Regions from separate parts of the Microbulbifer maximicatervae genome, predicted to be linked through region 1. Evidence: predicted binding sites of a transcription regulator. Region 1 holds the regulator's gene; each other region holds the start of a gene.
The links. Region 1 encodes LexA, which represses DNA repair genes until DNA is damaged. Its sites were predicted from a motif close to ACTGTNTNTANANACAGT; they were not measured.

Region 2: ruvC (crossover junction endodeoxyribonuclease RuvC) is a predicted target of LexA. The motif match lies at 5,385-5,402, and genes of this name have one in related genera.
Region 3: ACJJIS_RS10360 (VRR-NUC domain-containing protein) is a predicted target of LexA. The motif match lies at 1,139-1,156, and genes of this name have one in related genera.
Region 4: imuA (translesion DNA synthesis-associated protein ImuA) is a predicted target of LexA. The motif match lies at 3,104-3,121, and genes of this name have one in related genera.

Annotation. Positions count from the first base shown of each region.
Region 1 covers NZ_CP174334.1:1,731,288-1,738,848, forward strand. Annotated here, with positions in the region: gene ACJJIS_RS07500 (ATP-binding cassette domain-containing protein) at 1-332, shown strand, start outside; gene ACJJIS_RS07505 (universal stress protein) at 382-825, opposite strand; gene ACJJIS_RS07510 (hypothetical protein) at 971-1,501, shown strand; gene topA (type I DNA topoisomerase) at 1,709-4,396, shown strand; gene ACJJIS_RS07520 (DUF6586 family protein) at 4,400-4,891, shown strand; gene ACJJIS_RS07525 (hypothetical protein) at 5,240-5,497, shown strand; gene lexA (transcriptional repressor LexA) at 5,561-6,166, opposite strand; gene ACJJIS_RS07535 (LOG family protein) at 6,270-6,965, shown strand; gene ACJJIS_RS07540 (TetR/AcrR family transcriptional regulator) at 7,249-7,561, shown strand, end outside.
Region 2 covers NZ_CP174334.1:4,180,453-4,188,013, reverse strand. Annotated here, with positions in the region: gene ACJJIS_RS18305 (proline--tRNA ligase) at 1-1,392, opposite strand, end outside; gene ACJJIS_RS18300 (HU family DNA-binding protein) at 1,607-2,005, opposite strand; gene ACJJIS_RS18295 (FmdB family zinc ribbon protein) at 2,293-2,565, shown strand; gene aspS (aspartate--tRNA ligase) at 2,643-4,421, shown strand; gene ACJJIS_RS18285 (YebC/PmpR family DNA-binding transcriptional regulator) at 4,527-5,270, shown strand; gene ruvC (crossover junction endodeoxyribonuclease RuvC) at 5,421-5,948, shown strand; gene ruvA (Holliday junction branch migration protein RuvA) at 6,006-6,617, shown strand; gene ruvB (Holliday junction branch migration DNA helicase RuvB) at 6,641-7,561, shown strand, end outside.
Region 3 covers NZ_CP174334.1:2,381,767-2,389,327, reverse strand. Annotated here, with positions in the region: gene ACJJIS_RS10365 (hypothetical protein) at 1-984, opposite strand, end outside; gene ACJJIS_RS10360 (VRR-NUC domain-containing protein) at 1,254-2,915, shown strand; gene ACJJIS_RS10355 (ATP-dependent DNA helicase) at 2,918-5,350, shown strand; gene ACJJIS_RS10350 (VanZ family protein) at 5,360-5,731, opposite strand; gene ACJJIS_RS10345 (HD domain-containing protein) at 5,752-6,360, opposite strand; gene ACJJIS_RS10340 (FMN-dependent NADH-azoreductase) at 6,925-7,561, opposite strand, start outside.
Region 4 covers NZ_CP174334.1:1,036,822-1,044,382, reverse strand. Annotated here, with positions in the region: gene ACJJIS_RS04535 (nitric-oxide reductase large subunit) at 1-728, shown strand, start outside; gene ACJJIS_RS04530 (hypothetical protein) at 969-1,154, opposite strand; gene ACJJIS_RS04525 (BaiN/RdsA family NAD(P)/FAD-dependent oxidoreductase) at 1,154-2,362, opposite strand; gene dcd (dCTP deaminase) at 2,396-2,965, opposite strand; gene imuA (translesion DNA synthesis-associated protein ImuA) at 3,171-3,878, shown strand; gene ACJJIS_RS04510 (Y-family DNA polymerase) at 3,900-5,405, shown strand; gene ACJJIS_RS04505 (error-prone DNA polymerase) at 5,488-7,561, shown strand, end outside.

The DNA of each region.
Region 1 (7,561 bases):
TTGTGCGCCAAGGTGGCAGCTTTGTCGCTGAGCTGAAAGAAGTTAAGCCAGCTGCTAGTAAACCAAAGGAAAAGCCCCAGTCCCAGGAGGCGGCTCCAGCGAAGAAAAAGAAACTGAGCTATAAGCTTCAAAGAGAGCTGGATAGCCTGCCCGCCTTAATTGAGTCTTTGGAAGAAGAGATAGGGGCTATCGAGCAAGAGGTTGCCGACCCCAGTTTTTATCAGCAGGAGCAGGCGTTGGTGCAGGCTAAGCTGAACACCCTGACGGAAAGACAGGCCCAGCTCGAAGAGGCATTTGAACGCTGGTCAGAGCTGGAGGGGGGAGACGACTAAGTTGAAGGGGAAGCTGCAATCATTGCGGCTTCCCCTCAATTTTGAAGGATTACTCGTCTTCCATATGTACCCGAATCGCCAGAACGTCGCATTTGGCGCCATGGAGAACGCCGTTAGCGGTGGAGCCGAGTAATAGCGCTAAGCCGTGACGACCGTGGCTGCCAATAATGATTAAGTCGGCTTCGATATCTTTGGCTAAGCGATGAATCTCAGTAGATGGCTGGCCGAGTATTACGTGATGGCGATCTGCGGGGATATCCAGCCGATCGGCGGCTTTTTGCAATTGCTCCTTGGCCTGGGACTGTAGCTGGTCCTGTACCTCGGAGAGGTCCATTGGGATGTCGCCGCCATAGGCAAAAGTCAGGGGCTCAATGGCGTGAAGTAAGCTTAACTCTGCACCAAATGCTTCAGCCATATCAGCGGCCCTATCAAGTACCTGGGAAGACTCTTTTGACAGGTCCAAGCCCACGAGGATGTGTCGGTATTTCGCCATAATTTACCTGCTCCTATCCCTTTTATTGACTGTGAAAAACACCCTTGTGACACCTATTTTGAGTCTACCGCAAAAAAAACCGATTGACATAGATCACGCGGAACACCGCACAATAGTCACTTTTTTCCACTGATGAGGAGTGGTTATGTCTGATTGGTTGCCGGTGATTATCGTCGGATTTGCCATCGCTTTGGTGCTGGGGCCGGTGATGTGGCTCAAGCCCAATGCCCGTGACAGCCGTCTTGCAGATTTGCGTAGCCGGGCGGCCCAGGCTGGCATTACCGTACAAATCCAAGCGCTGCCTGCGGCGTTGGGTGATGGGACTGCAGCTGTCTATTATCACCGCTGGCAGAACCGTAAAGGCCTGAGTGTGGGGTGGGTTTTGGATAAACAACGGATTGAGCACGAGCTGAATTTTTCCGGTGTTTGGGATTGGGCTGATGGCCAGCCAGCTCCGCAAGGGGCATGGAAATATTTGCGCGAGCTACTGGAAAAAATCCCTCGGGACGCCTGTGCGATTACTGCAACACCAGTGGGTCTCGGTATTCAGTGGCCGGAGTCAGGAGGCAAACAAGCCTTCCAGAAACTAATGGCGTCGCTCGATGAGTACACCCCCTTAATAGAAGAAGCTATTCGAAAAGTGAGTTCGCGCGCGGCGACTGAGGGGCTGTCTTGATTGCCGTAATAGCGGTGTAAAAGAGCGTCTACTGAGTCGCATTTAGGCGGACTGCCCAGTGCCAATTTTGGTGACTGTGAGTGGAAAATTGTCAGCTTTGCTTGACCGCGCTTGAAGTGAGGCTTATATATTCGCGCAGCACAAGCCCGATAAGAGGGCTTGAAAGACTTGCAATAGCAGTAAATTTTCATTTGAAATCAAAGGCTTATGGGTAAATCACTGGTCATCGTCGAATCACCGGCCAAAGCGAAAACCATCAATAAATATCTCGGCAAGGACTTTGTTGTGAAGTCCAGTGTCGGCCATATTCGCGATTTGCCCACAGGTGGGGGCAATAAACAGCCGGTTGACGCAAAGGAGCGCGCCCGTCGTGCAGCGGAAACACGCAAGCTTTCCCCCGAGGCGAAAGAGGCTTATAAGCGGAAGAAAAACCGCGATCAGCTGATTAAGCGTATGGGGATCGACCCGGATCACGAGTGGCAAGCCCACTACGAGATACTGCCGGGTAAAGAGAAAGTGGTGAGTGAGTTACAAAAACTCGCCGAAGGCGCCGATCATATCTATCTCGCAACGGACTTGGATCGCGAGGGAGAGGCAATTGCCTGGCATTTGCGTGAAGCAATTGGTGGCGATAACGATCGCTACCGCCGGGTAGTGTTTAATGAAATTACCAAGTCTGCGATTCAGGAGGCCTTTAAAGATCCCGGCCGTCTGAATATTAATCGGGTAAACGCCCAGCAAGCGCGCCGTTTCCTCGATCGAATCGTTGGCTATATGGTGTCCCCTCTACTGTGGGAAAAAGTGGCCAGGGGCCTGTCTGCGGGTCGTGTGCAATCTGTTGCGGTCCGCCTCGTAGTTGAGCGGGAGCGGGAGATTCGCGCGTTTATCCCGGAAGAGTACTGGACCTTGTTTGCCGATACGGCGACGGCAAAGGCTTCCAAGCTGCGCCTCGAAGTGAAAAAGCAGGCTGGTGAGGCTTTCCGTCCTACCAACGAAGAGCTGGCAATGAGTGCTGCCAAGCAGCTTCAGTCCAGTGAGTTTGTTGTTTCCGCCCGTGACGATAAGCCAACCAGCTCCAAGCCCAGCGCACCATTTATTACTTCCACCTTGCAGCAGGCGGCCAGTAACCGCCTTGGCTTCAGTGTGAAGAAGACCATGACCCTGGCCCAGCGCTTGTATGAAGCCGGTCATATCACCTACATGCGTACAGATTCCACCAATCTCAGTAAAGAGGCTGTGGAATCTGCACGGGATTATATTGCCGAGAATTACGGCGATAAGTATCTTCCAGAGAGCCCCAATAACTACAGCAGTAAAGAGGGCGCTCAAGAGGCGCACGAAGCGATTCGCCCATCCGATGTTCGTATCGCCCCAAATATGTTGTCCGGTGTTGAGCGGGATGCGGAGAGGTTATACAACCTGATTTGGCAGCAGTTCGTGGCCTGCCAGATGACGCCTGCCCAATTTACCTCCTCTTCAATCGTGGTCAGCGCAGGTGACTTTGAATTGCGTGCGCGGGGTCGAGTAATTCGTTTCGATGGTTTCCTGAAAGTTGCGCCACCGAGCGGCAAAAAAGATGAAGATCTGGTGCTTCCAGATGTGAAGGTAGGCGAAAAGCTATCCCTGCAACAGCTGGATCCCAAGCAGCACTTTACCAAGCCGCCTGCGCGGTTTAGTGAAGCGGCCCTGGTTAAGGAACTGGAGAAGCGCGGTATCGGACGCCCCTCCACCTATGCTTCCATTATTTCCACGATCCAGGATCGCGGTTATGTCCGCTTGGAAAACCGTCGTTTTTACGCTGAGAAAATGGGGGATATTGTTACCGACCGTCTCAGCGAAAGCTTCAAGAACCTGATGGACTACGGATTTACCGCAAACCTGGAGGAATCCCTGGATGCGGTTGCCGACGGCGATAAGGGTTGGAAGCAACTGCTCGATGAGTTTTATCAGGACTTTTCCGGGCGCCTGGAAAAAGCCCAGTCTGCCGATGAAGGTATGCGTCGCAATACGCCGACAGACACCGATATCGAGTGCACCAAATGTGGCCGCCATATGCAGATCCGCACTGGCTCCACCGGTGTATTCCTGGGGTGCTCTGGATACGCACTGCCGCCAAAAGAGCGTTGTACCAATACCATGAACCTGGTTTCTGGTGATGAGGCGGTCGATGCGGATAAGGACGAGGAAGCTGAATCCAGGTTGCTGCGGGAGAAGCGCCGCTGCGGCAAGTGCGGCACGGCTATGGATAGCTACCTGTTAGATGAGCAGCGTAAATTGCATATCTGTGGCAATAACCCGGATTGCAATGGCTACGAGATTGAGCAGGGCACTTTTAAAATTAAAGGCTATGACGGCCCCATTATTGAGTGCGATAAGTGTGGCAGTGATATGCAGTTGAAGTCTGGTCGCTTTGGCAAGTACTTCGGCTGTACCAATGAAGACTGTAAAAACACCCGCAAGCTGCTGAAAAATGGGCAGCCGGCGCCACCGAAAATGGATCCGGTTCCCATGCCGGAATTGGCCTGTATCAAAGTGGAGGATCACTATATCCTACGCGATGGTGCCTCGGGTCTATTCCTGGCTGCCAGCCAGTTCCCGAAAAACCGTGAGACCCGTGCGCCCCTGGTTAAAGAGCTGCTGCCTCACCAGAGTGAGATCGATCCAAAATACAGCTTCCTATTCTCTGCACCGACTCAAGATGACAGTGGGCGGGATACCGTAGTTCGATTTAGCCGCAAAACCCAGGAGCAATATGTTCAATCTGAGGAAGAGGGCAAGGCGACCGGTTGGCGTGCTTTTTATCGCGATGGTGGTTGGAAAGTAGAGGCCTCCACCAAGAGCACTGCTGCCAAGCGCAAGAAACCGGCAGCTAAAAAGACAGCGGCAAAGAAGTAGGTAATGAGTAACTCTTACACGATTCATGTCACTTCGGCTCTACGCAAGAGCCAGCTGTTGCTGCAACAGTCGTGGGACTTACCTCTCCAGCGCGATGCGCTGGAAGAGGCAGCGTTGATGCAGTTGTGCAAGGCCTATCGGGCTTTTCTTGCAGAGCAGGCAGCCCAACTTCAGCTGGGATTCGAACCGGAGTCTCCGCAGTTGATCATTGATGCGCTGGGCGTTCAGGGTAGGGCTAGTGCAGAGGCCAGTGAGCTGTCCGGCCTGGTCGGCGACCCGCAGAGTTGGTTATCCCATATGCTTTACGCCTGGGAAGAGCAGCAGAAAATATCTGTGGGTGCTGATGAAAAACAGCAACAGGTTAATTTAATCCCGCTACACAACGAAGTTGCCAAGCCCGAGTTTGCACCTTTGTCCAAAGAATTATTGCTTCAGTGGCATCGCTCGCTGAGTGAGTTGGTGGTGAGGCAGCGCGCTCACTTGGATGAATGTTAACTAATACGCTTACTCGACCTCGGTGAACTTCTGAATAGGTTCGTAATATTTCTGCGAATTTTGAAGGTTGTAGATATTAGGCGTACCTCTGCGAGAAAGTTCGCTGTCCTTTGAGTGGGCCACAATGGGGTAGTTGTGGCCCACTCGACACAACCTGTGTAACGTATAAAGCAATTCACTCTTCTCTTGTGATCTCTTCAGTGGTTTAGATAATCCTTTGATACAGCGTGCTGGTAATAGACTGCCTCGAAAGTCAGGAGCCAGAAGCCTCTCAAATTGGAGGAATGAAACTTATCGCAAGCCTGTGGTACACTGGGCGCAAACTGTTGTGCCGTGAAGGAAAAGCGAATGTCCTCCGAAACTTTTGAAATAATCGAGCTGGCTAATGGCGATGTAGCTTTGCGTCGTGCTGGCCATAAAGAGGACCCTTTGGTAAGCATTTCTTTTTCTGCGGAAAGCCTTCAGTTTCTGCGCAAGAACAAGGTTGCTGTGGCAAGGGCTATGTTGGAAGCGGGTATTGAAGCCGTACAAAATCTAGACGATCTTGAGGCTGGTTACTTCGAGGAAGAAGACGATTTAATGCCGGTAAATCATACTATTCACTAACATCAGCGTTAGTTCGAGTCTTAACAACAGCGGCCAATGGCCGCTGTTGTCGTTTTTGGGGGCTTAAGGCGTTTGGCGAATAACCCCTACGGCTAATCCCTCAATCACAAAGTTCTTATCTCTCATATCGACTTGAATTAACTCAAAGTCATCATTTTCAGGTAGCAACTGAACGGTTGCCTGATTTCCCTTGCGGCGAAAGCGTTTCACTGTGACTTCGTCATCGATACGGGCAACGACGATTTGGCCATTGCGCACTTGCTCGGTCTTTTGCACTGCCAGCAAGTCTCCATCGAGAATGCCCGCATCTCGCATACTCATACCATGCACCCTCAACAAATAATCTGCGGGAGGATGGAAGAAGCTCGCGGGCAAGTCGCAGTAATCTTCAATATGTTCGCTGGCGAGTATGGGATTCCCCGCAGCTACTCTACCCACAATCGGCAAGCCGGATTGGTGATCCGGAATTCGAATGCCTCGGGAAGCGCCGGCAACCATCTCAATGGCGCCTTTTCTGGCGAGCGCTTTCAGGTGTTCCTCGGCGGCATTGGGTGAGCGGAAGCCGAGTTCCTGGGCAATTTCTGCCCGCGTTGGCGGGTAGCCAGTTTCATCCAGATAAGACTTGATCAGGTCGAGAACCTGGGACTGACGAGCGGTGAGATTGGTCATAGATTTACCTAGTTTTCTGTATTTATATACAGTTGCTGGAATTATATACAGATTTGTTGTTCGTGCAATCCTCAGGTTTTAGTCTTTGTGAGCTGCTACATTGATGGAGAAAGTAAAGAGAGAAGAAAGCGTTGAAGGAACTGACAAAGAGGGAAAAATAATGCTGGATGCAAAAATGCCGGAAGCCTGGAGAGTGCTTCGTATTCAGTCTGAATTGGTAGATGGGATAGAGCGGCTGATAGCGTTAGGTGGTGCAGTGACAGTGTTTGGAGGGGCGAGATTTACAGAGGACAGTCCTGAATATCAGCAGGGGGTAAAGTTGGGAGAGTTGCTCGCGGCTGAAGGGATCCCCGTGATTACCGGTGGTGGGCCGGGGCTGATGGAGGCTTGTAACCGAGGGGCTTTCGGGCAGCCCGGCGCATCAATTGGGTTAAACATAGAGCTGCCTTTTGAACAGGCGGCAAATCCATATCAGGACATTAGTTTGAACTTCCGATACTTTTTTGTACGGAAATTTATGTTTGTAAAACACGCACTTGGATTCGTTGGACTTCCCGGTGGCTACGGCACGTTGGATGAGCTGTTTGAAGCTCTTACCTTGGTGCAAACGCAGAAAGTGCGGCGTTTCCCAATTGTGTTGGTAGGTAAGCGTTACTGGAGCGGGCTGTACGATTGGTTGGTAGATACAGTGTTAGAGCGCGATTGTATCGATGCCAGTGATCTAGACCTTTTTCATATCGTTGATAGTGTGGAGGAGGCTGCGGCCCTGATTATGAAATATATGCAGGTGAAGGAATAATTATTCGGGCGATCTTAAAATACCGAAAAAATTTTCAAAGTTATTTTTGTTAAAGCTGCCTCCGGACTAAAAGGCTATGCCGGCTGGTGGGGTGGCGTACTTGCACAAGTTGGCGGGAGATCAACTCCTGCAGTATTGATCTTACCGCCTGACATACATTTCCCTGTTATTTTTACTCTTGTACCTTGCTGAGTGGAGAGCTTAGCTGGCGGGCTCTAGATCAGTGAGAATATGCTACTCTGGCGTCGATTAAACGTATGTTTTAAATGGTGGTTTGATACTTATGAGCCAGATAGATACGGTCAGCCGGATACTCGATGCAGCGGAAGTGCTGTTTGCTGAACGGGGTTTTCCTGAAACCTCATTGAGAACAATTACGAGCACGGCCGGGGTTAATCTGGCGGCAGTTAACTACCATTTCGGCTCCAAGAAAGAATTGATACAGGCGGTATTTGAACGCTTTCTAACGCCTTTCACTAACGCTCTGGAAGAAGAGCTTGATCGCCGTATTGCCCTGGGGCAGCCCCTGGGGGTGGAGGAGCTGATCGAATGCCTGTATCGAGTTGGGTTGGGAAGCCTTGGGCTGGAGGGAAAGG
Region 2 (7,561 bases), 2.4 Mb from region 1:
GTCGTCGTGGTTCTGCTCGATCGCCGCAGCGACGATTCGGGAAACGCCGATGCCATAGCAGCCCATGGACATAACCTGCTCTTTACCGTTTTCATCCAGTACCGTGGCATTCATAGCGCGGCTGTACTTGTCGCCTAACTGGAAAATGTGGCCGACCTCGATACCCCGTTTGATTTCCAGGGTGCCCTGCCCATCGGGGCTGGCGTCGCCTGCCACTACATTGCGCAGGTCTTCGACGCGGCCCAACTCCACATCGCGACCCCAGTTCACACCGGTTAAGTGGTAGTCATCGCGATTGGCGCCGCAGATAAAGTCTGCCAGGTGCGCCGCAGAGCGATCCACAACAGTCTCGATCTTTATGCCCACCGGGCCCAGGGAGCCAATGTTGCAACTGAGTTCTTCGGCGATGCGCTCTTCCGAGGCGAACTGAATAGGGCTGGCGATTCCAGCCAGCTTCTCTGCTTTTAATTCGTTCAGCTCGTGATCGCCACGCAGTACCAGGGCAATTAATGGAGCGGTTTCACCCTCTTCGCACTCGCCCAGAACAATCAGGGTTTTTACTGAGTGGGCGGGATTACTTTTCAAAAACTCGCTGACATCGGCGATGGTTTTTTGGTTCGGCGTATGAACTTCCTGCATTTCCTGTGACGGAGCAGGGCGCTCGCCAGCTGGGGCAACCGCTTCTGCCAATTCGACATTGGCGGCGTAGCGGGATTCTGTGGAGAAGGCGATATCGTCTTCGCCGCTCTGCGCCAGCACGTGGAATTCGTGAGAGCTGGAGCCACCGATTGAACCGGTGTCTGCCAGTACCGGGCGGTAGTCCAGGCCAATGCGCTCAAAAATCTGGCAGTAGGCGCCGTGCATAATATCGTAGGTTTCCTGCAGGGAGTCCTCGTTCACGTGGAAGGAGTAAGCATCCTTCATGGTGAATTCGCGCGCGCGCATTACGCCAAAGCGCGGACGGATTTCATCGCGGAATTTAGTCTGCACCTGGTAGAAATTGGCGGGCAACTGCTTATAGCTATTGATTTCACCGCGGATCAGGTCGGTGATGACTTCCTCGTGGGTCGGGCCCAGGCAGAAGTCATTGTTGTGGCGATCCTTGATGCGCAGGAGTTCGGGGCCGTACTGCTGCCAGCGGCCGGACTCTTCCCAAAGCTCTGCCGGCTGCACGACCGGCATCAGTACTTCCAGGGAGCCAGCGCGGTCCATCTCTTCGCGAACAATGCGCTCGACTTTGCGCAACACCCGCAACCCGGTGGGCAGCCAGGTGTAGAGACCTGAAGACAGACGGCGGATCATGCCGGCACGCAGCATCAGCTGATGGCTGATCACCGCTGCGTCGTTGGGAGTTTCTTTTTGGGTTGCGATGAGATAACGAGATGCGCGCATAGGAATTATATGGATTCTATTACGGGTAAGCTGGCTATTTTACGCTATTCGCTGGGCAATAAATATTGCCTGGGGGCAGTATTGCCTCAATGCGGATTGCCTTTTGCTATACCGGGGTATCTATTTAGCAGGTGCCTGGGCACTGGCTTGGAATGGGAGTGAATAAAAAACCCCGCATAAGCGGGGTTTTTAAGCTGAGGCTTTACAGAGTGTATTAGTTCTCTGCCATTTCCTTCAGCTTCTTCAGTGGGCGAACTTTAACCTGGATGCTGGCAGGCTTCGCCTTGAAGGTAGTCTCTTCACCGGTGAACGGGTTGATACCCTTGCGAGCTTTCTTAGCCGGCTTTTTCACGGTGGTGATTTTCATTAGGCCGGGCAGGGTGAATTCGCCAACTGCGCGCTTCTTGATGTGGCCTTCGATGATATCGTTCAGCTCGTCCAGAACAGATTGAACCTGCTTGCGGGACAGCTCAGTGCTTTCTGCAATCTGATTAAGTACTTGAGTCTTAGTGTACTTTTCCTTGATTGCTTTTACTTTCTTGGCCGGTGCAGCTTTGGCCGCAGCTTTCTTTGCCGGGGCCTTTTTAGTAGCAGCTTTCTTGGAGACAGCCATGGCTTACTTCCTTCTTTGTTGTTCGGTATATATCCGGTAAAAGTGTGTTTTTTCTCCCGCTGCGCTGCATCCGTTACGGGTGTCTCAGCGGGTGATGGGGGAAGTATATATAGTTTTTGTTCGGCCGCACGAAGAAATACTAGAAAAATAGTGCTTTTTTTACATTTTTTAGCCTCACGTCGCCTTTATGGGACGCTTTACCCAGGGAAAAGACCCGTGCAGCTTCTTACCTCTGTAGGCCTCATGTATACTCTCTCCCCCTTTTTTTAAGCACCAGGTACTGTGTAATGCCGATATATGAATACCAGTGCAATGCCTGCGGCCATGAAATGGAAGCTTTGCAGCGGATGAGCGATGACCCGCTCAAAGACTGCCCAGCTTGCGAGAAGGCCGAGCTGCGCAAGAAAATCTCAGCGGCTGGATTTCGCCTGAAGGGCGCCGGTTGGTATGAGACTGATTTTAAAACTGGTAGCAAGAAAAACCTCGCTGGCGGTGACTCTGCCAACAGTGGTAAGGCCAAAAGCGACAAGTCTGGCACAGCGGCGGCAAAGACGGCCTAGGCGAGCTGTGCGGGGCTGTCCGTGCGGTGTACCCTCTAACTAATCTTTTCACCTATCGATAACGGGAATTTTCATCCATGCGCAGCGATTACTGTGGCGTCCTTCGTTCTGCGGACATTGACCGCGTAGTAACCCTCTGTGGCTGGGTCGACCGCCGCCGCGATCACGGCGGAGTGATTTTTATCGACCTGCGCGACCGCGAGGGAATTGTACAGGTGGTGTTCGACCCCGATGCGGCCGAACACTTCGAGATGGCCGATCGCGTGCGCAGCGAATATGTGCTTAAAGTGACAGGTCGTGTGCGCGCCCGTGCCCCAGAGGCCGTGAATCCCAATATGGTGACCGGTGAAGTTGAGGTTTACGGTACAGAGCTGGAGATCCTCAATACTGCTGAGACAGTGCCTTTCCAGCTGGATGAGCACACCGAAGTGGGTGAAGATATCCGCTTGAAATACCGCTATCTGGATCTGCGCCGCAACGAAATGCAGAACAACCTGTATTTTCGTTCCAAGCTGACTACCGCAATCCGCAATTACCTGGATGAGCACGGCTTCCTCGATATCGAGACCCCAATCCTGACCCGCGCCACCCCAGAAGGTGCCCGGGATTACCTGGTGCCGAGCCGCACTCACGAGGGCAAGTTCTTCGCTCTGCCACAGTCACCACAGCTGTTTAAGCAGTTGCTGATGGTTTCTGGTTTCGATCGCTACTACCAAATCGCTAAGTGTTTCCGCGATGAGGATTTACGCGCTGATCGCCAGCCTGAATTTACCCAGATCGATATTGAGACCTCCTTCCTCGATGAAGAGGAAATCATGTCGATCACCGAGAACATGGTTCGCAAGCTGTTTAAAGAGCTTAAGGGTGTTGATCTGGGTGAATTCCCGCGCATGACCCACTACCAGGCGATGCTGCGCTACGGTTCCGACAAGCCGGACCTGCGTATTCCGTTGGAGATGGTGGAGATCAAGGACCTGATGACCGAGGTGGACTTCAAGGTATTCTCCGGGCCGGCCAATGATCCGAAGGGACGTGTTGCCGCGATTAAAGTACCTGGCGGTTGTAAGAAACTGACCCGCAAGCAGCTGGACGATTACGGCAAATTTGTCGGTATTTATGGCGCCAAGGGCCTGGCGTACATCAAGGTTAACGATCGCTCTGACCTGGAAAATGGTCTGCAGTCGCCAATCGTTAAATTCCTGCCGCTTGAAACCCGTGCAGCCATTCTCGATCGCCTGCAAGCGGAAGACGGTGATGTTCTTTTCTTCGGCTCGGACAAGGCCAAGATTGTCTCTGAAGCTCTGGGTGCATTGCGCTGCAAGCTGGGTGAAGACCTGGATCTGTACACCAGCGAGTGGGCGCCTTTGTGGGTTGTCGCCTTCCCGATGTTTGAAGAAAATGACGACGGCAGCCTGACTGCGTTGCACCACCCCTTCACTGCGCCTTCCTGTACCCCGGAAGAGCTGGAAAAGAATCCGCTTGAAGCACTTTCCCGCGCTTACGATATGGTGCTTAACGGCACCGAGCTGGGCGGTGGTTCTGTTCGTATCCACGACCAGTTGATGCAGGAAGCGGTTTTCCGCATCCTGGGTATCGATGCTGAAGAGCAGCGCGAGAAGTTCGGCTTCCTGCTGGATGCACTCAAATACGGTGCGCCGCCCCACGGTGGCTTGGCCTTTGGCCTGGATCGTCTGGTGATGTTGATGACCGGCAGTGACTCTATTCGCGATGTTATCGCTTTCCCGAAAACCCAGAGCGCCGCCTGTGTGATGACAGATGCCCCGGGTGCTGTAGATGCGAAACAACTGCGTGAGCTGAGTATTCGCCTGCGACAAAAAGAAGAGAAAATCAGCTGATTTTTCCCCGATGGGCCGAGCGAAGCGGGCCCATCCAATCGTAGTGATGGGCGATTCGCTTCGCTCTTTGGCCCATCCTACGCACTGACTGAAGAGAGACGGAAAATGGCCGGACATAGTAAATGGGCCAATATTAAGCACCGCAAAGCAGCTCAGGATGCCAAGCGGGGCAAGGTCTTTACCAAGATCATTCGCGAGTTGACGGTAGCCGCCAAATCGGGGCCAAATCCGGACGATAACCCGGCGCTGCGCGCCACTATCGATAAGGCTTTGGGCGCCAATATGAAGCGCGACACCATCGACAAAGCTATCGCCCGTGGCGCCGGCAATGCGGATGGTGAAAACTACGAAGCCGTAGTTTACGAGGGCTACGGCGTTGGTGGTGTAGCGGTCCTGGTGGAGTGCCTGACTGACAACCGCAACCGCACCGTGGCTGAAGTGCGTCACGCCTTCACCAAGCGCGGTGGCAACCTGGGTACCGACGGTTCCGTTAGCTATCTGTTTACCCGCAAAGGTCAGATGTTCTACGAGACCGGAGTGGATGAAGATGCGTTGATGGACGCAGCTCTCGAAGCCGGGGCTGAGGATATCGAATCCAACGATGACGGCAGTGTTGAAGTTACCACTGAATTCCAGGACTACCTGACGGTTAAGGACGCCCTGGTTGCAGCTGGTTTTACCCCGGACAGTGCCGAAATTGCCATGATTCCGTCCACCACGATTCCGCTGGATAAAGACGGTGCTGAAAAAGTACTCGCTCTGATCGAGATGCTGGAAGACTTGGATGATGTGCAAAACGTTTACACCAATGCGGATATTCCGGCAGAGGTGATGGAGGAGCTGGGCTAAAGCCGGTTCCGTAACTGGAGGCGGCTACTGTCCCGCCTCTGGTTTTTTATCTTTTCAAGCCCTTCTTACTCCCCCTCCCTTGACGCTTCCTGTTCACCTTGGGACACTCCCACCACTATATAAACATACAGATATTTGGGGAGCTGCCTTTTGACCCGAATCCTGGGTATTGACCCCGGCTCGCGAAAAACGGGCTATGGAATTATCGATGTGGAGCGGGGCAAGGCTCGCTATGTGGCCAGCGGGGTGATTCGTATTCCCGAAGGTCCCCTGCCTGAGCGTCTCAAACTGATTTTTGATGCAGTGAGCCAGATTGCCCAGCAATACCAGCCTGCTCAGATGGCAATTGAAAATGTTTTTATGTCCAAGAGCGCCGGCTCCGCCCTGAAATTGGGACAGGCCCGGGGGGCAGCTATTGTAGCTGGGACAAATAGCGGTCTGGCAGTAGCCGAATATGAAGCTCGCAAAGTGAAGCAGGCAGTGGTCGGCAACGGAGGAGCGGATAAATTGCAGGTCCAGCACATGGTGAAAACCCTGCTGTCCCTACCTGCGTCGCCCCAGGAGGATGCCGCCGATGCGCTGGCCGTGGCTCTGTGTCATATGCATACCGAGCAAACCCTGGTATTTACCGCTGGCGGTGCGCGCAGTCGTTTTCGTCGCGGCCGCCTGAGCGTGTGATCGGCTGGTAGAATTGGCCCCGTAAAGGGCGCAGACAATATAAACCTGGAATAACACATGATTGGAAGATTGAGCGGTACCCTGGCCGCAGTGCAGCCACCTCTGTTGTTGGTGGATGTACAGGGGGTGGGCTATGAAGTGCTCGCACCCATGACCACAATTTTTGAACTGCCCGCACTGGGGCAGCCGGTACAGCTGCACACTCATTTAGCGGTATCCGAAACTGCCCAGCAGTTATATGGTTTTATTCGCGATGGGGACCGCAAATTGTTTCGCACCCTGATCAAGGTGAGTGGAGTGGGTCCCAAGATGGCCCTGGCTATTTTATCCGGGCTGGACGGCGCTGCCCTGGCCCGTTGTGTGTCGGAGGATAATGTAGCGGCGCTGGTCAAAGTCCCCGGCGTCGGTAAAAAGACTGCCGAGCGCCTGATTGTGGAGTTGAGGGATAAACTGACCCCGGATTTTGGCGACGCCAACGATATCCCCCTGATGGCCGCTGCTGCCGAGCCCAAGGTGGATCACACCGGTGAAGCGGAGAGCGCCCTGGCGGCTTTGGGTTACAAGCCCACTGAAGCCAGCAAAATGGTGGCCCGCGCCAGCAAGGAGCAGCCGGATGCCGATAGTGCGACTTTGATTCGCCTGGCCCTTAAGGGAATGGCCCCCGCTTAAGCTGAGGCCCTGGAGTTGTTGCAATGATCGAAGCCGACCGTTTGGTGGCACCGGAGCCTGTGGGCCCCTCGGGCCAGGAAGAGCAGTACGACCGCGCCGTGCGCCCCAAAACCCTGGATGATTATGTGGGTCAGCCAGTGGTGCGGGAGCAAATGGAGATCTTTATTCAGGCTGCCAAGCTGCGCAAAGAGGCCCTGGATCACACCCTGGTATTCGGACCGCCGGGGCTGGGTAAAACCACCCTGGCAAATATCATCGCCGCCGAAATGGGAGTGGCCATTAAGACCACCTCGGGCCCGGTATTGGAGAAGGCTGGCGATCTGGCTGCGTTGATGACCAACCTGGAGCCGGGGGATGTGCTGTTTATCGATGAGATCCACCGCCTCAGCCCCCATGTGGAAGAGGTACTGTATCCGGCGATGGAAGATTACCAGCTGGATATTATGATCGGCGAAGGGCCTGCGGCGCGTTCGATTAAGCTAGACCTGCCACCCTTCACATTGGTGGGAGCCACCACGAGGGCGGGCCTGCTTACCTCGCCACTGCGGGATCGCTTCGGCATCGTCCAGCGGCTTGAGTTCTACAACGTTGAGGATCTCACCAGTATTGTCCGCCGCTCCGCTGGCCTGATGGGAGTGGAGATGGATGAAGGTGGTGCTCTCGAAGTTGCTCGTCGCGCTCGGGGTACCCCCCGAATAGCCAACCGCCTGCTGCGCCGCGTGCGTGATTACGCCGAAGTTAAAGGTGATGGTGCCGTGGATTCCGGCATTGCCGATGCCGCTCTTAATATGCTCAATGTGGATTCCCGTGGTTTCGACCAGCTGGATCGCCGTATGCTATTGGCCATGATCGAGAAGTTCGATGGTGGACCGGTGGGTGTGGACAGTCTCGCTGCAGCAGTCAGTGAAGAGCGGGATACTCTGGAAGATGTGCTGGAGCCCTAC
Region 3 (7,561 bases), 650 kb from region 1:
ATCGCCAAACTGATTTAGTATCAATGAACTGGTGAGCAAAGACCCGTCCTGCCCCTGATCTATTTGTGCTGTATTGTTTGAACCATCCTGGATTACTAGAGTGGTGCAGGAAATAAGTTCAATAGCGGCAATATTTTCGTTCCCTTGATCAAGATTTACCGTATTAGAAGAGCCGGTTTGCATTACCTCACCGCTGCTTGAGGTAATATTCTCCTGATCCACATTTGCAATATTATTGTCACCAATCTGGGTGACTATCCCAGTAGCAGCTGAAACATCAGTTTCTTGTTCTATTCTTCCAGTATTCGAATCACCTATCTGCGTTATTATTGCAGTGCTCGTCGTCGTGACTTCATCCTGCTCGATATCTAAAAAGTTGGAAGAGCCAGTCTGACTGGCCATAGCAAAGGTAAAGGTTACATCTCTATCCTGATCTATATTGGCGAAGTTGGAGTCACCAACTTGGGTGAACATGGCGCTAGTACTATCCACCCTTATACGCTGATCTAAAACCAATGTGTTAGACATTCCTTGTTGAGATGCAACAAGTGTGGTGGAAGTAACATCTTCCTGTTGCCGGACTTGGATGTCGTTTAAGTCTCCAGCCTGAGTGCCCGTGAAGGCGCTGAATTGAGCATCGTCCTGCAGTAAGGTCGCTGTATTATCACTGCCATTCTGGGACAGGGAGGACGTAGTAAGCTGCGTTGCATTCTGTTGCACTGCTGAGGCCTGATTCAAATTTCCCGTCTGCACCAGTTCAATAGTGCTTTCAGAAGTGCCCGTAGTTTGGGTTGCATCCGAGTCATTGAAATCGCCGATTTGGGTCTGAACAATCAAGTTGTTATGCACAGTACCATCGGACTGATCAGAAGTTGCACTATTGCCAGTACCTTCCTGGAATACCAGGGTGACATTATTATCAGCTAGAGCAGATATGCTGGCGGCAAATAGCGCGACTGCAGTCACAGAACTTGTCACTTTCATAGAGGTAATCCCTTATTGGTTAAATTTTATGGGGCGACTGCTTATAAGCCTCGACTGCAAGCCTGGATGAGCATCAAGGGAACTGCCATAGGAAAAAATGGCTGAATAACTAAGAAGAAAGCTTGGGATTGTTGTTTGTTCACCGGGCCAACTTGCTGTATAACCATACAGCTCAAGAGTAACCTCTGCCTCATTGTTTGCATATCACGTCATAAGGATTTGGTGTGCGGTATCAACGATAGATAGATCGAAAAACTAGCGCTTGTGCCATGACCCAACCGATAGAATTGCCAACTGGCTACTACCTGGACAACTTTAAAGCGTTGATTGAATTTGTTAGCCAACATTATTCCTGGCTTATCACCACATCTGAGCAAAAATTTTTTAAAACCTTCCAAGAGTTGGATATTTATAGCCAGCGGCTCTATGTGCGTTTGCTGTCCCGTAAAGGAGTGCCTTCCTCTAGAGGATCGCTTTTCCGCCTGGAGAAGCTTAACTACGGTGAGATAGAGTGCATTGAAAGTGCTGCAGCTGTTTTGGATCGTGCTGGACTACTTTGTTTTAATCCGGTGTTAACGGCACAAGAATATCTACCATTATTTACCAAAGCTGAATTGCTTGCGGCAGGACACTTGGGTATACACAAGTCTCTCAGCCGGCCTTCCCTCGAGCAACTATTGCTTGAAGACTCCAGTTCGAGTGACTGGTTTGTGAAGTTGCTTTCTCAGCACAGGGTACTAGCCGTCCAGGGTGCTGAGCATTTCCAGACTTTTAAACTGTGTTACTTTGGCAACTTGAACCAGGACCTTACTGATTATGTATTACGGGATCTTGGGCTTTATCGCTATGAATCCTATCCACTGGATAAGAAAAATCTCCCCTTTCAAAGTCGGGCACAAATTGATCAGTATCTGCTTTACTACCAATGCCTGGAGCTGTTAGAAGAGCCATTACTGGAAGATGCAGAAGCCATAATAGCCTTATCTGCTCAACTGCCAGAAGGTATTGATGGTGACTCAACCCTGGCTCGTCGGCTGGACAGAATACGTCTTAAGTTGGCACGGCAGCTTGAGCGGCTCAATGCTCTTGAGCAGGCAGATGCACTATATCAACTTTGTAAAACCCCTCCCGCCCGTGAGCGCCGCGCACGCATTGCCGTAAAGCAAGGGTACGACACTCTGGCATTGGAAATATGCGAGGAAATAATAGCTTCCCCTATGGACCAGGCAGAAAGAGAGTTTGCTCTTGTCTTTGGTTACCGCACAGCCAAACGAAGTGGAGGCCTCAACAATTGGCAGGCACCTCATAAAATCCAAGCCCCCACTGAAGTGATAAGTTTGGCGCAGGGGGAAATCTGTGTTGAGCTGCTGGTGGCAGAGCACCTTGAAGGTTCTAGCGGTGGTGAGTGCTTTTATGTAGAGAACACCCTATTCACCGGTGTGTTGGGCCTCTATATTTGGGGCATACTATTTGCACCTGTGCCTGGTGCTTTTTTCAATCCCTTCCAGGTAGCCCCAGCTGATTTTCGCACCGCGGATTTTTACTATTCCCGTCAAGCGCTATTCACCCAGCGATTGGCCGAAATAGAGCATGAGTCCTTGAAGTCCCGCGTCCTCGCTACCTTTGCAGAGAAACAAGGTATGGCCAACCCTTTAGTTGCTTGGGAGGCTTTGTCTACAGAACTACTTGAGAAGGCGCTGGATAGAATCCCCCCAAGTCATTGGCGTTCAATTTTTACTCGCATGCTCAGTGATATCACACAGAATAGAAATGGGCTGCCAGACCTTATTTGCTTTACTCCCTCCGGTCACTATGAACTCGTGGAGGTTAAAGGTCCTGGGGATCGCTTACAAAAAAACCAAGAACGCTGGCTGGCGTTTTTTGCTGAAGAGGCGATCCCTCATCGCGTAATTCATGTGGAATGGCACTAGCTTTGGATAGCTTAGAGTCGGCTGAGACTTTGAATCTTTCTGTGGGAGAGCTAGTCGCTTTTTCCTGCCGCAGCGGAGATTTGATTCGGGAGCCAACTTCAGGGCCCTCTGCCCAGGAAGGGATTCGGGCTCATCAGAAGCTACAAAATCAGCGGCCCAAAGGCGCTGAGGCAGAATACAAGCTCAAGACCCAAATAGACTGGATGGAACAACAGGTTACTTTGAGCGGCCGGGTTGACATTTTTCATCCGAAAAGTGATTTGCATAAACCGGCTCAGCTGGATGAAATTAAGACCACTTATTTACCCCCATCGAAGTTGCCCGAAGCCACTAAGGAATTGCATTGGGCCCAGCTAAAAATTTACGGCTATTGCCACTTGGTAAATGAAGGTGCTACAGATGGTACAGATACAGTTGCCCTGAAAGTTGTCTGGTATAACCTCAAGGAGCGCAAGGCCTATCCAGAATGCATAGAGTACCGCTTTAGTGAGCTTAAGGCCTTTACTCTTGAGGCTCTCACAAAATATTTGTGTTGGCGCAGGGCTTGGCAGGAACATCGGCAACGGCTTATTGATACGGCGAAACAGCTCGCTTTCCCTTTCCCGCAATACCGCCCCGGCCAGCGCCAACTGGCAGTGGAAGCCTACCGGTGCTTCCGGGACGGTGGTGAGCTGGTGGCTGAAGCACCCACGGGAACCGGCAAGACAATCAGTACCCTCTTCCCAGCCATAAAGGCAATTGGCGAGGAAAAGCTGGATCAGCTGGTTTACCTGACAGCAAAGAATTCCGGTCGGCAAATGGTGCGGGAAACCATTGAGGCACTTCAGGCGAGTGGTTTGCAGTTATCTTTACTTGAAATTCAAGCAAGGGAAAAAGCCTGTGCCTGTAACCTGGGGCTTTGTACCCGTGATGATGACGGCATCTGTCCGAGAACAAAAGGATTTTATGATCGACTTCCAGTTGCAATGGATGCCCTGCTCGGCCGGCCCCAGTTAACTCCCAAAGAGATTGCTGACGTGGCGGATCAGCAGCAAATCTGTCCCTTTGAACTCTCCCTTCAAATATTGCCTTGGGTAGACTTGGTGGTATGTGATTTCAATTATGTATTTGACCCTTTGGTACGCCTGACCAGTTTTCAGGACCAGCGCAATCGCCGCGCACTGTTAATCGATGAAGCTCACAATTTAATCGACCGCGCCCAGGAAATGTACAGTGCAAAGTTGTCCCGCCGTGATAGTCGACGTGCAGCTAATGCTTGCAAAGGGCACTCTCCGACATTGCAGAGAAGTATCCAGTCTCTGGTTCGGGCAATTGATAATTGGATCAAGCGATTGCGAGAAGTTGGTGTAGCTCAAAGCCACAGTGCTTTTGAAGGGGGTGAAGTTTGGGTCACTGCAGCAACAGGTGAAGAAGAGCATCCAGAATCGGTTTCCCGAGCGGTGCAAAAAGTGCTCTCCACGGTCAGCCAACTTATAGAAAGCTCTCAGTCGCCCCCGGAAGAAACAGCAGAGTGGTTAAGGTCTGTCTATCGTTACGCCGTTATTGAGCAGGAGCTTTCCGATCAGCATAAAGTCGTCACTCGGGTGATTGACCGGGATGCTCCCTGGCAGGAGCAGGAAATTAAGCTACTTTGTTTAAATGCTGCACAGTTTTTACAGCGATCCTATCAGCAAAACCAAGCCGCTTTACTCTTCTCTGCGACTTTGCGCCCAGCCAGCTATATATTTAGTCAACTGGGTGTAGAGCATGAGTCGCCCTACTTAAGACTGCCCTCGCCTTTTCAGCCGCAGCAACAGGGTGTCTTCCTGTGTCCATATATAGATACGCGCTACCAAGCCCGCGACCGCTCAATAGAGAACCTCGTCGACATTATTTCCCGTACCTTTTACAGCCGCGCAGGAAATTACCTGGTATTTTTTCCCTCTTATCGTTACCTGGAGCAAGTTGCTGAGAGTTTTAAGGCGAGATTCCCGGAAGTGTTCTTGTTACAACAGCTGCCGGGACAGGGAGAGACAGAGCGCGCTGAGTTTTTGTCTGGATTCAACGAAGGTAACAAGAGCCTTGGGTTTGCCATTATGGGGGGCATCTTTGGTGAAGGCATTGACTATGTTGGGGAGAAGCTGGTTGGCACTATTATCGTCGGTACTGGGCTCCCGCAAGTTAATGTTGAGCGGGAGCTACAGCGCGATGCTGCGGAAACCACTGGCATCCATGGATTTGACATCGCCTACCGCTATCCAGGGATGACTCGCGTACTGCAAACTGCCGGTCGGGTTATACGTTCCGAATCTGATAAAGGTGTGATCATTCTGGCAGATAGCCGCTTTTCAGAACCTTTTTATTGGCAGCTTTTCCCCGAGCACTGGCAACCGGCGGTTTGTCGTAACACTGATCAATTAACGGGCAACTTGGAGAAGTTCTGGAGCTTGAGCTAACCCAGGTTTTTAGGATTTGTACTCCCTCAGCCCAAATTTTCCCAGCATCCAAGCGATAAGCGCTCCGCTCAATATCCCCGCCGTATTGGCCACGAAATCTAACCACTCACCCGTTCGATTCACATAAGGTTGAAGTAACTCGATGCCACCGCTCCACAGTACAAAAAATAGTCCTATTAGCCACCAGTAACTAGGCCTGCGCAGGGCGACGGGGAACATCAGTGCACTATAGGCAATTAAGTGATTGGTTTTGTCGGTGCCGGGTATATTGGGTACTTCGGGAAGCGGAAACAGGGATAGGCTTGTAATAGTGCACAAAAATACCACTGTTAGCAGAATCCAATAGTTGTAGACGAGCCTTAAGGGAAGTTGAATTATCATTTAAACCACGCAAGAATACGTCAAAAGGCCTGTAAACTTCTTTTAATATTACTACGAGCTTGAGCATCAAAGTGACTGTGAAAGTAATCGGTGTGATAAAGCCTTTTCTGAGACAAAAATTCCCTTAATATTTCCCTGCGTTTCTTTTTGTAAATCATAATCGGTACCAGCCGATACTCTTTACGGACTTGTTTTTCATAAGCTTCGAAAACGCTTGTGCTGGCACCCAGGATCGTTAGGTCAATGTCGATAATTAGCTTTTCATCAATACTAACTGGCGTGTAATTGTGGCAGGTTGCCATAATCAATTGGTACACCCTATCCGCCCCTGTGGGACAATACCCGGAATCGATCAGGAACTTTTTTGCCCATAGAGCACTGTTTTCTTCATTCTTAGAGGAAAAAGGCTTGTAAATCGCATCGTGAAACCAGATAGCCAGCTCGACCTCATGGGGGTGCTCGGCAAGCTCTGCAACTTTATCAAAGTGCTTCAGCATCGCATCAATGTGATGCCCTGTATGATAATGCCTATGATTCTCTGCATACGAAGAAACTAACTTTTCGAAGCACTGAAGGGATTCAGGAAGATTGAGTGCCCCCATTAGGTTGAGCCATCTATTTTGGTTCATTGGCTAATCCTCGGAGCGTCATCTTTCCGAAAACCCGTAGCTTGTAAAGTGTTTTTCCCTGCCAATACCAAATAAAGCCATGCCTTTCTCCATCGATTCCCCAATAATACGATATGAATATGCCAGCCTTTTTCCCGTCGAGCACTATAACCACTGTAAAGGAGAGTATAGGCTTCTGGGTCACCGACTATTGATTCGGCAATGCTTCTTGCATGCTCAATGCCAAGTGAAACCATCTCACTAACCTCCTCCTTACTTGGTTCTCCCTGGGATTTTGGAAAAACCAAGAGGTGGTAATTCGGTATTAAGTCTCTGCGAACCCTGATCAACCGGCAATTGTTCCCAGAGGCTAAAGTAATATTCCCGTTGTTGTCCGATGAATTGCCAAATACCCGCTGCTTCATAAATCCTCAGATACTTATTTACTTTTTTGTACCCGAGTACAAATTGAGAGCTGGCAAAGACGCTATTTGCGCCTATTCCCCATAGTAAGTATCGGGAGGCCACTCTGACAAGCCGCTGGCCACTTTATTGGGGAGACAAGCTGGCTTTGGCAGGCAAACTTTAAAGGCAGTTAGCCAACGTTGCGGTTAACTCCTGAGTTTTGAGGAAAGCTCGTTTAATCGAATCCCGGTGCCTTTTATCAGCAAATTCCTGGTACTCTGCATTGATTTCATGGAACTCCTCAACCCCCAAATAGCGGCTTAAGGTTCGGATATGTGGCCCCAGGTGATTCATTTGCTCACGGATTCCTCCTTGTCCAAAGCCAAACTCCCCGGCAGAGGTGATTAGCACCAGCTTTTTGCCAGACATAATAGGCTCTAAGGGGAAGTCACCACGGTCTAAATCAAAGGTGAACGTCTTGTTGATACGAACAACTTGATCGAACCAGGCCTTAAGTGCGGCAGGCATGCCGTAGTTATACATCGAAGTTGACATAACAATGATATCCGCCTGGGATAGCTCATCAATCAAGATGTCAGAAAGCGCTACCAGGGACTGCTGCTCTTCTGTGCGATCCGCCTCAGGCGTAAAAACCGAGGCAATCCAATCTTGATTGATAAAGCCTGGCGGGTTTAAACCGACATCTCTATGGATAACTTTATCTTGGGGTCTCTTTTCTAGCCAACCGCTTACAAAACTTGCGGCAACTGCTTTGGAGATTGAGGTATGCCTGGGGATATTCGCACTGTCTTGTGGT
Region 4 (7,561 bases), 690 kb from region 1:
TAGTATCAGCGTCATTATTTCTACTAGGGGGGGTACCGGGAACTTTTCACCACCTATATTTCTCAGGGACGACAACACCCGTTATGGCGGTAGGGGCCACATTTAGTGCGCTCGAAGTGGTCCCACTTATCTTATTGGGTTATGAAGCCTGGGATCACTATAGCTTAAAAAATCGTGCACCCTGGATGGTGAAAATCAAATGGCCTTTGATGTTTTTTGTAGCTGTTGCTTTCTGGAATATGTTAGGAGCAGGCGTACTTGGCTTTACCATTAATCCACCGATAGCGTTATATTATCTTCAGGGCTTAAATACCACAGCCACACATGCCCATGGTGCATTGTTTGGAGTATATGGGTTCTTGGCATTGGGCTTTAGTTTACTCGTTCTTAGATATATTCGTCCCCAGTTTATATTTAGCGAGAAATTGATGAAAACGGCATTCTGGTGGATGAATATAGGTTTGGCTTTAATGTTGTTCACCAGCCTTTTGCCGGTCGGTATTATCCAGTTTATGGCGAGCGCTTCAGAAGGCCTTTGGTATGCCCGCAGTGAAACCCTAATGCAAAGTGGAACGCTAGTTACTCTAAGATGGATACGAACTATTGGTGATGTCGTGTTTATCGTCGGTGCACTGGCTATCACATGGCAAGTAACACAAGGCGTGCTGAACCTAAAGAGGCACAGTTCAGTAGACTATCTATCAGGGCAAACCAAATCAGTCTCTTAATCTACTTATAAACCTATGCAACGTTGCTGCGCAACTCATCAGTAACGTTGCATTATTTGCTAACCCCGTAATCATAGATAGGTGAATTATAGAAATTCCTGAGACCCCAAAATATCTTTTCGCAGTAATCACCCGTATTAGAGATGTTGAATTTTGACAACTCTCTTAGTAGGGGAAAGTAAATTACCTAATTATTAATTGAGTCGGCCTATGAATGCCCGATCTGGCGGGAATGAAAATTTACAAGTGTTTAATTTTCTTTTTTCCGCAGCGTTCACAGCGATATTCAGTAACCAACTTTCCCTGCTTTACGTCAAACTTGCGCTCGGTGACCACTTTCCATTTATGAAAACCTTCCCTGCACAGGGTGCTGCCCTTGTGCTTTTGCCAAGCGGTTTTTCTTTTGAAAGGAATAACATCTCCCATTAAGCCACCTCTCCTGCAGCATGACCTGAAGCCCAAGCCCATTGGAAGTTAAACCCGCCGAGCCAGCCGGTTACATCGAGAACCTCACCAATAAAATAAAGCCCCTGCCGGGTTTTACATTCCATAGTACGAGAAGAGACCTGTGCAGTATCGACTCCACCTAATGTTACCTCAGCAGTGCGATATCCCTCAGTGCCCACCGGTACCAATTTCCAGCTTTGTAACTTTTCCCCAGCTTGCTGTAACTCCCCCTCCCCAAACTGTTTTAGGGGGCGGCTAACAATTTGCGCTCGCTGCAGGAAAAACTGTACTAACTTTTTGCTCCAAACCTCAGCCAAAACGCTGTGTAAGTGGCTATCCGGGCTCTGTTGTCGGCGCAGCGGTAACCACTCTGCCAGATTTTTCTCTGGAGCCAAGTCAAATATTACCGTTTGACCTTCTCGCCAGTGGCTGGAAATTTGCAAAACCGCAGGGCCACTTAGCCCCCGGTGAGTAAACAGCATCTGCTCGTGAAAACTGCCCTCAGCACAAGAGGCTGTCACCGAAAGAGAGGTACCGGGCAGGGTGCTCTGGCGCTCCAACTGGCGTTTATGCTGGGTAAACGGCACCAGTGCGGCTCGTGTCGGGACTATCTCCAGTCCAAACTGCTGGGCAATCTCATAGCCAAATCCACTCGCCCCCATGGTGGGAATAGAAAGGCCTCCAGTAGCCACGACCAAGGATTCACAGGTAACCGTCCCCATACTGGTTTCGACCTTATACCCCTGCCCCAAAGCTCGAATTTGAGTAATGCTACAGCGCGTGCGGATCTGTGCCTTGGCCGCACGGCATTCCGCTAGTAACAAGTCGACAATATCCCTTGATTTATTGTCGCAAAAGAGCTGACCGAGGGTTTTCTCGTGGTAGGTAACCCCGTGCTTCTCCACCAGTGCAATAAAGTCCCACTGGCTATAGCGAGCCAAGGCGGACTTACAAAAATGGGGGTTATTACTGTAGAAGTTCTCTGCACTGGTGTAGAGATTGGTAAAGTTGCAGCGGCCACCACCAGACATCAGGATTTTCTTTCCGACTTTGTTGGCGTGGTCTAGGACCAACACGTTGCGCCCGCGCTGGCCCGCTGTAGCCGCGCACATTAGTCCAGCTGCCCCAGCGCCAATGACCAATACATCGACGCTTTCCGGTAGCTGGCTGGTAGAAACCTCTGTCATAGGTAGGAAATAGTACTGCAGTAAGACCGGTGATCAGGTGCGAGGCAGGGTAACGCCGCGCTGGCCCTGGTATTTGCCACCACGATCGGCATAGGACACATCACAAACTTCATCGGATTCGAAGAACAGCATCTGTGCCACGCCCTCGTTGGCATAGATCTTCGCGGGCAAGTTAGTGGTGTTGGAGAACTCCAAAGTCACATGACCTTCCCACTCCGGCTCCAGTGGCGTCACATTGACGATAATACCGCAACGGGCATAAGTGGATTTACCCAGGCAAACCGTCAATACAGAGCGCGGGATACGGAAATACTCCACCGTACGCGCCAGGGCAAAGGAGTTTGGCGGAATAATGCAGTGGTCGCCTTCAACATCCACAAAGCTGTTTTCATCGAAGGTCTTGGGATCAACTGTCGCTGAGTGAACATTGGTGAAAATCTTAAATTCACGAGCACAGCGAACATCGTAGCCATAGCTGGAGGTGCCATAGGAGATGAGTCGATCGCCATTATCGTTATGACGCACCTGACCAGCCTCAAAAGGCTCAATCATACCGTGCTGCTCTGCCATGCGGCGAATCCACTTGTCGGACTTGATACTCACTCCGTCCCCCTGAATAGAATAATTAGTGCTCAATTAAAGAGGCGGAATCATAGCCGGTTTAGGCTGTGCAAAAAAGTGCCTATCCAATGAATTCTCACTTGTTGCCACTGGATGGATACTGTATAAATTAACAGTATCACTGTATACACATACAGATTAAGACGAAGACAGTGGCCAGATCGGACTAAAATTCAGTGGTGGAATCGTGGGCAGCGCAGAAAACTTCATAGAAAACAATCAGTTAGAAAGCCAGGCAAAACACCAGAAACTGGCACAGCTACTCACCAGAGCCGATATCTGGCAAGCAGCGAATGAACCCCGACGACAGCGAAACGGCATCGCCAGTGGTTTTCCAAGCCTCGATGCCCTCCTAGCGAACCACGGCTGGCCAAGAGGGGCCACTACTGAGCTACTCATGGACCAGATGGGTATCGGTGAACTCACCTTAATACTACCGGCCCTGGCAGGCCTCACTCAGAGGGGGCAAATGGTCATACTGGTCAATCCACCCCATATCCCCTATGCGCCCTCATTGGCCAACAGTGGTATCCGCCTTGAGAACCTGCTGATCCTGCACCCCCGAGGCCCCAAGGATACTCTCTGGGCGATCGAGCAATCCCTACAATCCGGAAGCTGTGGTGCCTTACTCAGCTGGCAGGGGCGGCAATCCATGAACCATAAAGATCTTCGTCGCCTGCAACTCGCTGCCCGCAATGGGGACTGCCTGCACTTCCACTTTCGCCCTCAGTGTGAATCAGCAAACCCCTCACCCGCGAGCTTGCGCCTACAGCTCACCCCCAGGGAAGGAGAGCTGGCACTAAGGCTTTTAAAGCAATTGGGTGGAAATTCAGGCCAAAACCTCTATTTGGCAAGAGCAGCAAAACTGGTCCGACGGGACCAACCAATGCACTGAACGGTTTCGAGGGATAGCTCCATGCTCTGGCTTTGTATTCAATTCCCCAGGCTTCCGTTAGAGGTTCTGACCCGCGCTCAGCTACAAGGAGAAGAGGCTCTAGCCCAAGTTGTGGTTGAAAAACAGTTGGTGATTGATAGAAACCCAGCGGCATCCCAATGCGGCGTTGAGACCGGGCTCAGTATTGCTACTGCGTCTGCTCTCTGTGCAGACTTACAGCTGCTACAACGCGATTCCCAGCGGGAACAACAAGAATTACAGCAACTGGCCCAGTGGGCATACAGCTTTACACCGCTTGTATCACCTCAGTCCGCAGGGCCTATGAGCAATGCTGAGAGCACTCCCGCCCACCTCTACCTGGAACTGAGCGGCTGCCTAAAGGCCAGCGGTGGCTTCAAGGCATTGATACAACAGCTGAGCGATGAGCTTGAGCAGATGGGAATCCACAGCCTGATGGGCCTCAGCCACAGTCCCAGTGCGGCTCATATGCTAAGCCAACTGACCGAACACCGGCGCTGGCTTGCGCAATCAGATTCTCCCCCCAGCCCTCAGCAGTGGAGACAGTGGATTAGCTTTGCCCCATCCAAGCTCCTTAATTGCGACAACAAAACTATTTCCAAGCTCTACGCATGTGGTATCAAGCGAGTAAGCCAGCTGCTCGCTATTCCACTCTCTGAGGTAGGCTCTCGTTTTGGTCGTCCATTTGTGGACTACCTGGCACGCCTGAACGGAACTCGCCAAGATCCAGTCTGTAGTTATCAGCCCCCAGCACAATTCCGCAGCGAGCTATTTTTCCCCAGCCCCTTGGATAATAGCGAACAGCTGCTATTTCCTATCGGTCGCCTACTAAGGGAATTATGCTCCCAGTTGCAGCGGCGCCAGCTCTACACACAACAGTTAAATTGGCATATGGATTTCGGCCAAAATAAATCTCAGGAAATAACCGTAGAACTCTCCACTCCGCAGTTGGACCCTCAACGCCTAATAGCACTAACCAAACTGCAATTGGAAAGAGCAACTCTTGATCAGCCAGTACAATCGATCAGCTTAAATTGCAAGCATTTACTCCCCTTGGAGCAGGGATCACTGGATGAAGATTTATTTGGTGAAGGCAGCCAACACAAACGCAACCAACAGCTATTAGACAAATTAAAAGCCCGCCTCGGTCATCAAGCACTCTCGGGAATCGCCCTGAGAGAAAGCTACCTACCGGAGCAGGCCTGGCAAAATACAGATACCCTGATAATTAAAAGTAACGCTAAGGGACAGCAAATTAAGCCCATCCAAGCACCGCGCCCCAATTGGCTATTAGCTCGTCCAACCAAACTGGAAAGTAGCGAGCACAAATTATTTTATCAGGGAGAGCTACAACTATTACAGGGGCCAGAGCGAATTGATGGCTATTGGTGGCAGCACGGGCGTCACGGGCGGGATTACTATATCGCAAAAAATAGAAGAGATGAGCTCTACTGGGTCTTTCAGGATCTTACAACCGAAGAGTGGTTTTTACATGGTGTTTATAGCTAAGCCTAAACCCCCTTCGTAATACTGATCTTCACCAAAATCCAAATCCCATCACAATCAACAGATAGACGCCGAGAGAATCAGCATGAGGTACGCCGAACTCTTTTGTCAAAGCAACTTTTCTTTTCTGCAGGGGGCATCGCATCCGCAGGAATTGGTCTACACTGCTTACAATCTGCAATATACAGCCCTTGCTATCACCGATGAATGCTCTCTTTCCGGAGCCGTTAGAGCCTATAAAGAACTTGAAAACATCAAGTCTACAGACTCTAAAAACCCTGAGTTTAAATTAATTTTTGGCAGCTATTTCCGGCTGCATGACAACATAGAAATAGTTCTACTGGCTCCCGACAAAACTGCCTACAGCGAGCTATGCCAGTTAATTTCAAAATCACGCTTAAGGGGGGAAAAAGGAACCTACATTACTTATCAAAGTGACTTGGTAGAGTTATGCAAAAACCTAATTGCCATCTGGATTCCAAATTTTATTAAGATAGAAATACCTGAAGAAATCAAGAAAACCTTCAGCGAACGGTTTTACATTGCCATCAACAACCACCTACACGCAGAGGAAAGCCTTAAGTCCAATAGAATTACTGAGCTTGCAAGAAGAGAGAATATTTCCTTGGTTGCAACCAATCATGTGTTGATGCACTGCTATAGCCGAAAGCCATTACAAGATGTACTCAACGCAAATTATCATAACTGTACCCTGGATAATCTAGGGTATCGTATTGAGCAAAATGCTGAACGTTACCTTCGCAGCTTAGGTGATATCCAGTCATTACACTCCAAAGAATCTATAGATAATACCAACTTCATTGCCAAACAGTGTACTTTTTGCTTGAGTGAACTCAGCTATGAATACCCATCAGAAGTTATCCCCCAAGAAAGTAATGCGAGCAGCTATTTAAAGAAGCTAGCTCAAATAGGAAAGGCTGCTCGCTGGCCACAGGGCCCTGAAAAGCGAATTGATGAGATTATTAATAAAGAGCTCGCAATAATAGCAGAGCTGCAATATGAGCATTACTTTCTAACCATTTACGATATAGTCCAGTTTGCCCGGAAAAATCATATCTTGTACCAGGGCCGTGGCTCCGCAGCCAATTCAGTAGTTTGCTACTGCCTATTCATCACAGAGATAGATCCTCATAAAATTGGATTACTATTTGAACGGTTTATCTCACGGGAACGCAATGAACCCCCCGATATTGATGTAGACTTTGAGCACGAACGACGTGAAGAAGTTATTCAGTATATTTACACAAAATATAGCCGCGAAAGAGCTGGACTTACCGCTAGCAAGATCACCTACCGCTTTAAAAGCGCCGTAAGGGATATCGGCAAAGCCCTTGGTATCAACGCTGCCACAATAGAACAACTTATTGCTGAACGCGCCTGGTGGGACACTCTAGATGGTTTCCCCCAGCAGATGCAAAAAGTGGGAATAGATCCGAGCAGCGCAATAGGAAAAATGTTCCCGCAGTTACTGCAGCAAATATATGGTTTTCCAAGACATCTATCGCAACATGTAGGCGGTTTTGTTATTACAGAACAACCATTACACCAGCTGGTTCCAATTGAAAATGCCGCTATGGAGGATCGCACCCTAATCCAATGGGACAAAGAGGATATCGAAGATTTAAAACTAATGAAGGTCGATGTGCTCGCCCTGGGTATGCTGACTGCACTGCGTAAATCCCTGAATTATATTGCTCTATACGGCCCCAAATTGCGATTGCAGGATATTCCCGGCGAAGACTCACAGGTCTACGAAATGATGTGCAAGGCCGATACCGTTGGAGTCTTTCAAATTGAATCTCGCGCTCAAATGAGCATGCTGCCAAGATTACAACCTCGAAATTTTTATGAGCTTACTATAGAAATCGCCATTGTCCGCCCCGGGCCAATTCAAGGCGGCATGGTACACCCCTATCTGAAACGCAAGCAGGGATTGGAGACCGTGCGCTATCCTCATAACAGTTTACGCCCAGTGCTTGAGCGCACTCTCGGTGTCCCTATATTTCAAGAACAAGTTATTCAACTATCGATGGTCGCAGCAGGGTTTAGCGGCGGTGAAGCAGATGAGCTTCGCCGAGCCATGGCCAGCTGGGGAAAAAATGGGGACTTGTATAAATTCAGGGATAAGCTTGTGCGGG